Regions from separate parts of the Streptomyces malaysiensis subsp. malaysiensis genome, predicted to be linked through region 2. Evidence: riboswitches for the same ligand, from Rfam matches in the RefSeq annotation. Region 2 holds a riboswitch; the other holds the start of a gene.

Region 1 (4,407 bases), on a different contig from region 2:
GGCACGGTGGCGCGCTCGACGATCAGCTGGAAGTTGTGCGGATTGCGGATGCCGAGCCCGGAGCCGATCGGGGAGCCGAGCGGCATGATCGCGGCGCAGCCGACGTCCTCCAGCTTCCGGGCCAGGATCGGATCGTCATTGGTGTACGGCAGAACCGTGAACCCGTCGTCGACCAGGATCTCGGCCGCGTCCAGCAGCTCGATCGGATCGGGGAGCAGGGTGCGCTCGTCGGCGACCACCTCCAGCTTGATCCAGTCCGTGCCCAGGGCCTCCCGGGCGAGCCGGGCGGTGAGCACGGCCTCACCCGCGGTGAAACACCCGGCGGTATTGGGCAGCGGGCGGATGCCGTGGCGGCCGAGCACGGAGAGCACCGACCCCTGCACGGTGGGGTCGAGCCGCCGCATCGCGACGGTCGTCAGCTCGGTGCCGGAGGCCAGCAGCGAGCGCTCCAGGATCTCCAGGCTGGGCGCGCCGCCCGTGCCCATGATCAGACGGGAGCCGAAGTCGGTCCCGGCGATGGTGAACGGGTCGGGCGCGGTGAGGGACGCGAGGCGCGGGGTGGCGGGGGCGCTGGTGACGGCCGGGGCGCTGGTGACGGTCGTGGCGTCTGCGCTGGTCGTGGCGTCTGCGCTGGTCGTGCTGGTCGTGGTGGGAGCCATGGGTGGGATCAGCCTCCTTGGACCGCGGTGAGGACCTCGACGCGATCACCGTCGCCGAGCGGGGTCGCGGACCACTGGGTGCGCGGGACGACCGTCTCGTTGACGGCGGCGGCGACGCCCGAGGGCGCCTGGGTGAGGGTCGCGACAAGCCGGTCGAGGGTGGTGCCGTCGGGGATCTCGCGGGGTTCGCCGTTGACGGAGACGGTCATGTCTGCTGCTCCTGTGCTGGGGAGGGCGCGGCGGCGGGGACGGCGGAGACGGTCGGGGCCGCTCCGGTGCCCGAGGGGGCCGTAAAGCGCCGCGGGGTGAACGGCCGGGCCTCCGGCGGGAGTTCTCCGCTGGTCAGCGCCTCGGCCATGACATCGCCTGTGATCGGGGTGAGCAGGACGCCGTTGCGGAAGTGGCCGGTGGCCAGCAGCAGACCCGGCAGCGCGGTCGGGCCGAGCATCGGGGCGTTGTCGGGGGAGCCGGGGCGCAGCCCGGCACACGTCTCCACCAGCGGCAGTTCGGTGATGCCGGGAACCACCTCATGGGCGTCGCGGAGCAGTTCGTACACCCCACCCGCGGTGACGGTGGTGTCCCAGCCCAGCTCCTCGCTGGTCGCGCCGATGACCAACTCGCCGTTCTCGCGCGGCACCAGGTAGACCGGCCCGCCGCGCACCACGGCCCGTACGGTCCGGGACAGGAACGGCGCGTACCGCTCGGGCACCGACAGCCGCATCACCTGTCCCTTGACGGGCCGTACGGGCGGCAGGACGTCATCGGGGACGCCCGCGAGCCGTCCGCTGAGGCTGCCGGCGGCCAGCACGGTCCGCTCGGCGGCCAGCCGTACGCCCCCGGTCAGCTCGACCCCGGTGGCGCGGTCGCCGTCCACCAGCAGCCGCTCCACACGGGCGCGGTGGAAGGCGACCCCGGCCCGCTCACACGCCGTGAGCAGCGCCGCCGTCAGCCGCCGCGGGTCCACCTGGTGGTCGCCCGCGACCCGCAACCCGCCGTGCACACCCGGCGCCAGCATCGGCTCCAGACGGCGGCATTCACGCCCCGTCAGCCACTCGGACTCCAGCCCGAGCCCCTGCTGGAACGTGTGGAGCTCACGCAGATGGGCGCGGTCGTCGGCGTCGAACGCCACGGCGAGCGTGCCGCACGCGCGGTAGCCCACGTCCTGGCCGCTCGCCTCCTCCAACTCGGCCACGAAGTCCGGATAGCGGCGCGCCGAGGCCATGTTGAGACCGAGCAGGGTCTGCTCGCCGTAGTGGAGCTCGGTGACGGCCGCCAGCATCCCGGCCGCGACCCAGGCGGCCCCACCGCCGGGCTCCGGATCGGCGAGCGCGATCCGCACCCCCCGCTGAGCCGCCCGCCAGGCGGTGACCAGCCCGACAATGCCGCCCCCGATGACGAGGGCGTCGTAGCGCCCGTTGTGGCCTGATGTGTGTGGCTCGTCGTCGTGATCTGGTGCGTGCGTGGACACGCTGCCCCTCCCTTCGCCGGCATGACCCGGATCAGGTTCGTACGGTCGGAGGCCGTTCCAGCCTCCCTCTCAGCCCGGTACGTCCGGGCTCCCGCGAGTGCTCTGTCCCGCCACCCTAGTACGAGGCCCGAATCGTCCGAAAGAGCAGCCGACCCCAACCCCTAGCCTCGCCCCCCTCCGCCGTCTGAGGAACGGGGTCGGGGCGGAGCCCCGTGTTCCAGCTCCTTCGGCGTTTGGGGGCGGGGCCGGGGGCGGAGCCTTGTGTTCCAGCTCCTTCGGCGTTTGGGGGGCGCGGCCGGGGGCGGAGCCTTGTGTTCCAGCCTCTCCGGCGCTTGAGGAGCGGGGCCGGGGGCGGAGCCCCAGCGGGGTGACGGGGCGGAGCCCCGTCTTTCGGGAAGGGGCGGGGTGGGGGACTCACCGCCGAAGGCGCCCACGCCCCGCACCCAGCCCCAGGGCGGAACCCCACCCACCCCCCACCACCACCCGCCGCTCCCCTTCTGTGCCCGAGATCTCGCCCCGCCCTCTCCGGCCCACCCCACCAGCCGCAATACAGTGATCGTGTGAGCGATGAGACGACGACGAAGCCGTCTTCGAACGGCGGCGAACAGCGGGTGGTGATCGTCGGAGCGGGAATGGCGGGGGTGCAGACCGCCGTCGCGCTGCGCGAACAGGGCTGGACCGACGAGATCGTCCTGCTGGGCGCGGAGGTCCACCAGCCCTACGACCGGCCGCCGCTGTCCAAGGCCGTACTGCTCGGCAAGGCCGAGGGATCGACGCTCGACGTGGACTTCGCCGGGCTCGGCATCGGGCTGCGGCTCGGCGTCGAGGTCACCGGCCTGCGCACGGACAAGCGCCTCGTGGAGACCGCGACCGGGCAGCTCCCGTACGACGTCCTGGTGCTCGCCACCGGCGCCGAGCCGATCCCGCTGCCGGGCAGCGAGGGCGTGCCCGGCGTCCATCTGCTGCGCACCCTGGACGATGCCACGCGGCTGCGCCCGGTGCTCGCCCGGCAGCGCGAGATCGCGGTCGTCGGGGCGGGCTGGATCGGCGCGGAGTTCGCCACGGCGGCGCGCGAGGCGGGCTGCGCCGTGACCGTGGTCGAGGCCGCGGACCGGCCGCTGGCGGGCGCCCTCCCGGCCGAGGTCGCGGCCCCCATGGCGGCCTGGTACGAGGACTACGGCGCCCGGCTGGTGACCGGAGCCCGGGTCGCCTCCGTGGACGAGGCCGGGCTGGTGCTCGGCGACGGCACCCGGCTGCGGGCGGGCGCGGTGGTCGTGGGGATCGGGGCCCGGCCGGCCACGGACTGGCTGGCGGGCTCGGGCGTGGAACTGTCCGGGGACCGCTCCGTCGCCGCCGACGAGCGGCTGCGCGCCTCGGCGCCGGACGTCTACGCGGTCGGCGACTGCGCCTCCTTCCCGTCCGCCCGCTACGGATCGCGGCTGCTGGTGCACCACTGGGACAACGCGCTCCAGGGCCCGCGCACCGTCGCCGCCAATGTGGTGGGGAGCCGGACGGCCGCCCACTTCCCCGGTGTCGTCTACGACCCGGTGCCGTACTTCTGGTCCGAGCAGTTCGGGCGGTTTGTGCAGTACGCCGGACACCACGCGGGCGCCGACGAACTGGTCTGGCGCGGCGATCCGGCGGGTGCCGCCTGGTCGGTGTGCTGGCTGCGCGAGGGCGCCCTGGTCGCCCTGCTGGCCGTCGGCCGTCCGCGCGATCTGGCCCAGGGGCGCAAGCTGATCGAGCGCGGCGCCCGGCTGGACCGGACGCGGGCGGAGGACCCGTCGGTGCCGCTGAAGTCGGCCGTCCTCTGACCGGCCGGGCGGCCGCCGGTCGGCCGCCGGACGGGGCGTCCGGGGCGGGGCGGGCGGCCCGCGCGCCGGGCGCCCGGCTACCCACTGTCAGTCCCAGATGGCAGGCTTGTTCCGTGACCGAGATTGACGCAAAGATCGATGCTCTCGTCCCCGCCTGGCTCACCCTCCCCGATGTCGCCGAGCGGCTAGGGGTCGAGGTGACACGCGTTCGGCAGCTGGTCAAGGAGGGCCAGCTGATCGCGGTGCGCCGTGGCGAGAACAGGGTGCTTCAGGTGCCCGAGGAGTTCATCGGTGAAGGAAGGGTCGTCAAGGGCCTCGTGGGCACCTTGACGCTTTTGAAGGACGACGGCTTCAGTGACGAAGAGATGCTGGAGTGGCTCTTCACCCCCGATCCGAGCCTGCCCGGCACCCCGGCACAGGCACTCAGCGAGAATCGCGGTACGGAAGTGAAGCGGCGCGCCCAGGC
Region 2 (4,407 bases):
GTGGCAGGGCCTGCTGCTCGGCCTCGCCGCGGCGGTCAGCGCGACCCTGGGCGACCTCGGCGAGTCCATGATCAAACGGGACCTCGGCATCAAGGACATGGGCAAGCTGCTGCCCGGCCATGGCGGCATCATGGACCGGCTCGACTCGCTGCTGCCCACCGCGCCGGTGGTGTGGCTCCTGCTGGTGATCTTCGTGGGCGGCGGCTGACACCCCCGGCCCACGGGCCCCGCGCCACTCCGGGCGCGGGGCCCTTCGTACGTCTGCGACACTGGGAAAACCATGCCTAAGCCCGGAGAACTCACCTTCGTCGCGCCGCGTGGGGCCAAGAAGCCCCCGCGGCATCTCGCCGACCTCACGCCCGCCGAGCGCCGGGAGGCCGTCGCCGCCCTCGGGGAGAAGCCCTTCCGGGCCGGGCAGGTGTCGCGTCACTACTTCGCGCGCTATGTCGACGACCCGGCTCAGTGGAGCGACATCCCGGCCGCCGCGCGCGAGAAGCTGGCCGCCGGGCTGCTGCCGGAGCTGATGAGCGTGGTGCGGCACATCAGCTGTGACGACGACACCACCCGTAAGACCCTGTGGCGGCTCTTCGACGGCACGCTCGTGGAGTCGGTTCTGATGCGGTACCCGGACCGGGTCACCATGTGCATCAGCTCTCAGGCGGGCTGCGGGATGAACTGCCCGTTCTGCGCCACCGGCCAGGCGGGGCTGGACCGCAATCTGTCCACCGCCGAGATCGTGCACCAGATCGTGGACGGGATGCGGGCCCTCCGGGACGGTGAGATCCCCGGTGGGCCGGCCCGGCTGTCCAACATCGTCTTCATGGGCATGGGCGAGCCGCTGGCCAACTACAACCGCGTCGTCGGCGCCATCCGCCGGCTCACCGACCCCGAGCCCGACGGGCTCGGGCTGTCGCAGCGCGGCATCACCGTCTCGACCGTGGGCCTCGTCCCGGCGATGCTGCGGTTCGCCGACGAGGGGTTCAAATGCCGGCTCGCGGTGTCACTCCACGCGCCCGACGACGAGCTGCGCGACACCCTCGTGCCCGTCAACACCCGCTGGAAGGTGCGCGAAGTCCTGGACGCCGCGTGGGAGTACGCGGAGAAGTCCGGCCGCCGGGTCTCCATCGAGTACGCGCTCATCAGGGACATCAACGACCAGGCGTGGCGCGCCGATCTGCTCGGCCGGCTGCTCAAGGGCCGCCGGGTGCATGTGAACCTGATCCCGCTCAACCCGACGCCCGGTTCCAAGTGGACGGCGTCCCGGCCCGAGGACGAGAAGGCGTTCGTGGCGGCCCTGGAGGCCCACGGAGTGCCGGTGACCGTCCGCGACACCCGGGGTCAGGAGATCGACGGGGCCTGCGGGCAACTGGCGGCTTCTGAGCGCTGAGGACCGGCTGATACGGTGCTTGAGCATCGTCGCATCATGCGATCGTCAGCAAAGTGAACATCCGTATAAGTGAACATTCCGACAGGGGAGCGCTCAGAGCGCTGAGAGTGCGGCACGGCCGCAGACCCTCGGACCTGATCCGGGTCATACCGGCGTAGGGAGTCAGCATCATCATGAACAGCCAGCTTCGGCGTGCCATCTCAGCCGCCGTCCTCGGCTCACTGGCCTTGAGCGCGCTCGTCGGCTGCGGCGAGGACACCAAAAGCGGCTCGGACTCCAAGACGGTCACCCTGGTCACGCACGACTCGTTCGCGGCCTCCAAGGCGGTCCTCAAGGAGTTCACCAAGGAGACCGGCTACAAGGTGCGGGTGCAGGCCGGGGGCGACGCCGGAGCCGCCGTCAACCAGGCGATCCTCTCCAAGGGCCACCCCCAGGGGGATGTGTTCTTCGGCGTCGACAACACCCTGCTGTCCCGCACGCTCGACAACGACCTGTTCAGCCCCTACACGGCCAAGGGTCTGGACAAGGTCCCGGCGGCCCTTCAGCTCGACCGGGCCGAGCACCGCGTCACCCCCGTCGACTTCGGCGACATCTGCGTCAATTACGACCGTAAGTACTTCGCCGACAAGAAGCTGTCGCCGCCCCGGACACTGGACGATCTGACCAAGCCCGCCTACAAGAATCTCCTCGTCACCGAGAACGCGGCCACCTCGTCCCCCGGGCTCGGCTTCCTCCTTGCCACGGCCGCGAAGTACGGCGACGACGGCTGGCAGGGTTACTGGAAGAAGCTGCGGGCCAACGGCGTCGAGGTGGTCGACGGCTGGGAGCAGGCGTACTACGACCGCTTCTCCGGCTCGGCAGGGGGCGGCAAGGGCGACCGGCCGCTCGTGGTCTCCTACGCATCGAGCCCGCCCGCCGAGGTGGCCGACGCCAAGACCAAGCTAGCCCAGGCCCCCACCGGGGTGGCGACCGGAACCTGCTTCCGGCAGGTGGAGTTCGCCGGACTGCTGAACGGCGCGGGGAACACCAAGGGCGGCAAGGCGCTGCTGGACTTCCTGCTGAGCAAGCGGTTCCAGGAGGACGTCCCGCTGAACATGTACGTCAACCCGGTGCGCGAGGACGCCAAGCTGCCGGAGCTGTTCACCCGATACGGGGCCAGGATCGCCGACTCGGCCACCCTGGCGCCGCAGAAGATCGCCAAGAACCGTGAGCCGTGGGTCAAGACATGGTCCTCGCTGGTCCTGTAGAGCCCCGCGAGAACCGTAAGGCGGCCGCCGGCCACCGTAAGGCCGGTACGGCCGGTACGGCAGACGGCGGCGGCCGTCGCGCGATCGTGCTCCGGCTCGCCCTGATGGCGGTGCCGCTCGCCTTCTTCGCGGTCTTCTTCGCCTATCCCGTGGTCGCCATCGTCACCCGGGGACTGCGCGTCGGCGGGCGGTGGCGGTTCGGCCGGATCGGCGAGGTGGTGGCCGATCCGGCGACGCTGGACGTCCTGTGGTTCACCTGCTGGCAGGCGGTCGCGTCGACGGCCCTGACGCTTGCGGTCGCGCTGCCCGGCGCCTATGTCTTCGCGCGCTTCGACTTCCCCGGCAAGGGACTGCTGCGGGCCGTGGTGACCGTGCCGTTCGTGCTGCCGACCGTCGTCGCCGGATCGGCCTTCCTGGCGCTGCTCGGCCGGGGCGGGGTGCTGGACGAGCTGTGGGGGATGCGGTTCGACACCTCCGTCTGGGCGATCCTCCTGGCCCATGTCTTCTTCAACTACGCGGTGGTCGTAAGGACCGTCGGAGGACTGTGGGCCCAGCTCGACCCGCGCCAGGAGGAGGCCGCGCGAGTGCTCGGCGCGAGCCGCCTGTCGGCCTGGCGCCGGGTGACGCTGCCCGCGCTGGCCCCCGCCGTGGCCGCCGCCGCGCTGATGGTGTTTCTGTTCACCTTCACTTCCTTCGGCGTGATCCAGATCCTCGGCGGCCCCCGCTACGCCACGCTGGAGGTGGCGATCTACCGGGAGACCGCGCAGCTGCTCGACCTGCCTACGGCCGCGGTGCTCACGCTCGTTCAGTTCGCCGCGGTCGCGGCCGTACTGGCCCTGCACGCGTGGACCGTAAGGCGCCGGGAGAGCGCCCTGCGGCTCGTCGACCCCGGCCGCACGGCGCGCCGCCCTAAGGGCCCCGCCCAGTGGGCGCTGCTGTGGGGCGTGCTGGCGGTGGTCGCGCTGCTGATCGTGACACCGCTCGCGGTGCTGGTGGAGCGCTCGCTGAACGGACCGGACGGCTATGGATTCACCTACTACGAGGCGCTGCGGTCGGCCGCCGACAGTGGAGGCACCTTCTTCGTGGCCCCCTTGGAGGCCGTCGGGAACTCCCTTTGGTACGCGGCGGTCGCCACCGTCTTCGCCCTCGTCGTGGGCGGTCTCGCCGCCGCCGCGCTCACCCGCAGGGCGGGCAGGCTGGTACGGGGTTTCGACGCGCTGCTGATGCTGCCGCTGGGCACCTCGGCTGTCACCGTGGGATTCGGGTTCCTGATCGCCTTGGACGAGCCTCCGCTGGATCTGCGTGCCTCCTGGGTTCTGGTGCCGCTCGCCCAGGCCCTGGTGGGCGTGCCCTTCGTCGTACGGACCATGCTGCCGGTGCTGCGGGCGGTGGACCACCGGCTCCGGGAGGCGGCGGCCGTGCTCGGGGCGTCCCCATGGCGGGTCTGGCGGGAGGTGGACCTGCCGCTGGTCGGACGGGCCGTGGCGGTCGCGGCGGGCTTCGCGTTCGCCGTCTCCCTGGGCGAGTTCGGGGCGACCGTCTTCATCGCGCGCCCCGACCATCCGACCCTCCCGGTGGCCATCGCCCGGTTCCTGGGCCGGGCCGGACAGCTCACCTACGGGCAGGCGATGGCCCTGAGCACCATCCTGATGTTGGTCTGCGCCGGATCGCTGCTGGCGCTCGAGCGCATCCGCACCGACCGTTCCGGAGAGTTCTGAATGACGCTGCTGCGACTGGACGAGGTGACCGTAAGGTTCGGTCGGCGCGACGCGC

The links. A riboswitch is a leader RNA that binds a small molecule or an ion and turns the genes downstream of it on or off. The one in region 2 is predicted to bind thiamine pyrophosphate.
Region 1: another riboswitch for thiamine pyrophosphate. It lies ahead of thiO (glycine oxidase ThiO); the one in region 2 lies ahead of AB0E24_RS43035 (thiamine ABC transporter substrate-binding protein).

The regions. Positions count from the first base shown of each region.
Region 1 is NZ_JBEZNG010000008.1:126,412-130,818, forward strand. Features, by position in the region: gene AB0E24_RS18375 (thiazole synthase) at 1-485, opposite strand, end outside; gene thiS (sulfur carrier protein ThiS) at 668-868, opposite strand; gene thiO (glycine oxidase ThiO) at 865-2,052, opposite strand; TPP riboswitch at 2,119-2,232, opposite strand; gene AB0E24_RS18390 (NAD(P)/FAD-dependent oxidoreductase) at 2,760-3,941, shown strand; gene AB0E24_RS18395 (Rv2175c family DNA-binding protein) at 4,055-4,407, shown strand, end outside.
Region 2 is NZ_JBEZNG010000044.1:42,322-46,728, reverse strand. Features, by position in the region: gene AB0E24_RS43045 (phosphatidate cytidylyltransferase) at 1-208, shown strand, start outside; gene rlmN (dual-specificity RNA methyltransferase RlmN) at 281-1,387, shown strand; TPP riboswitch at 1,461-1,565, shown strand; gene AB0E24_RS43035 (thiamine ABC transporter substrate-binding protein) at 1,561-2,634, shown strand; gene AB0E24_RS43030 (ABC transporter permease) at 2,739-4,352, shown strand; gene AB0E24_RS43025 (ABC transporter ATP-binding protein) at 4,353-4,407, shown strand, end outside.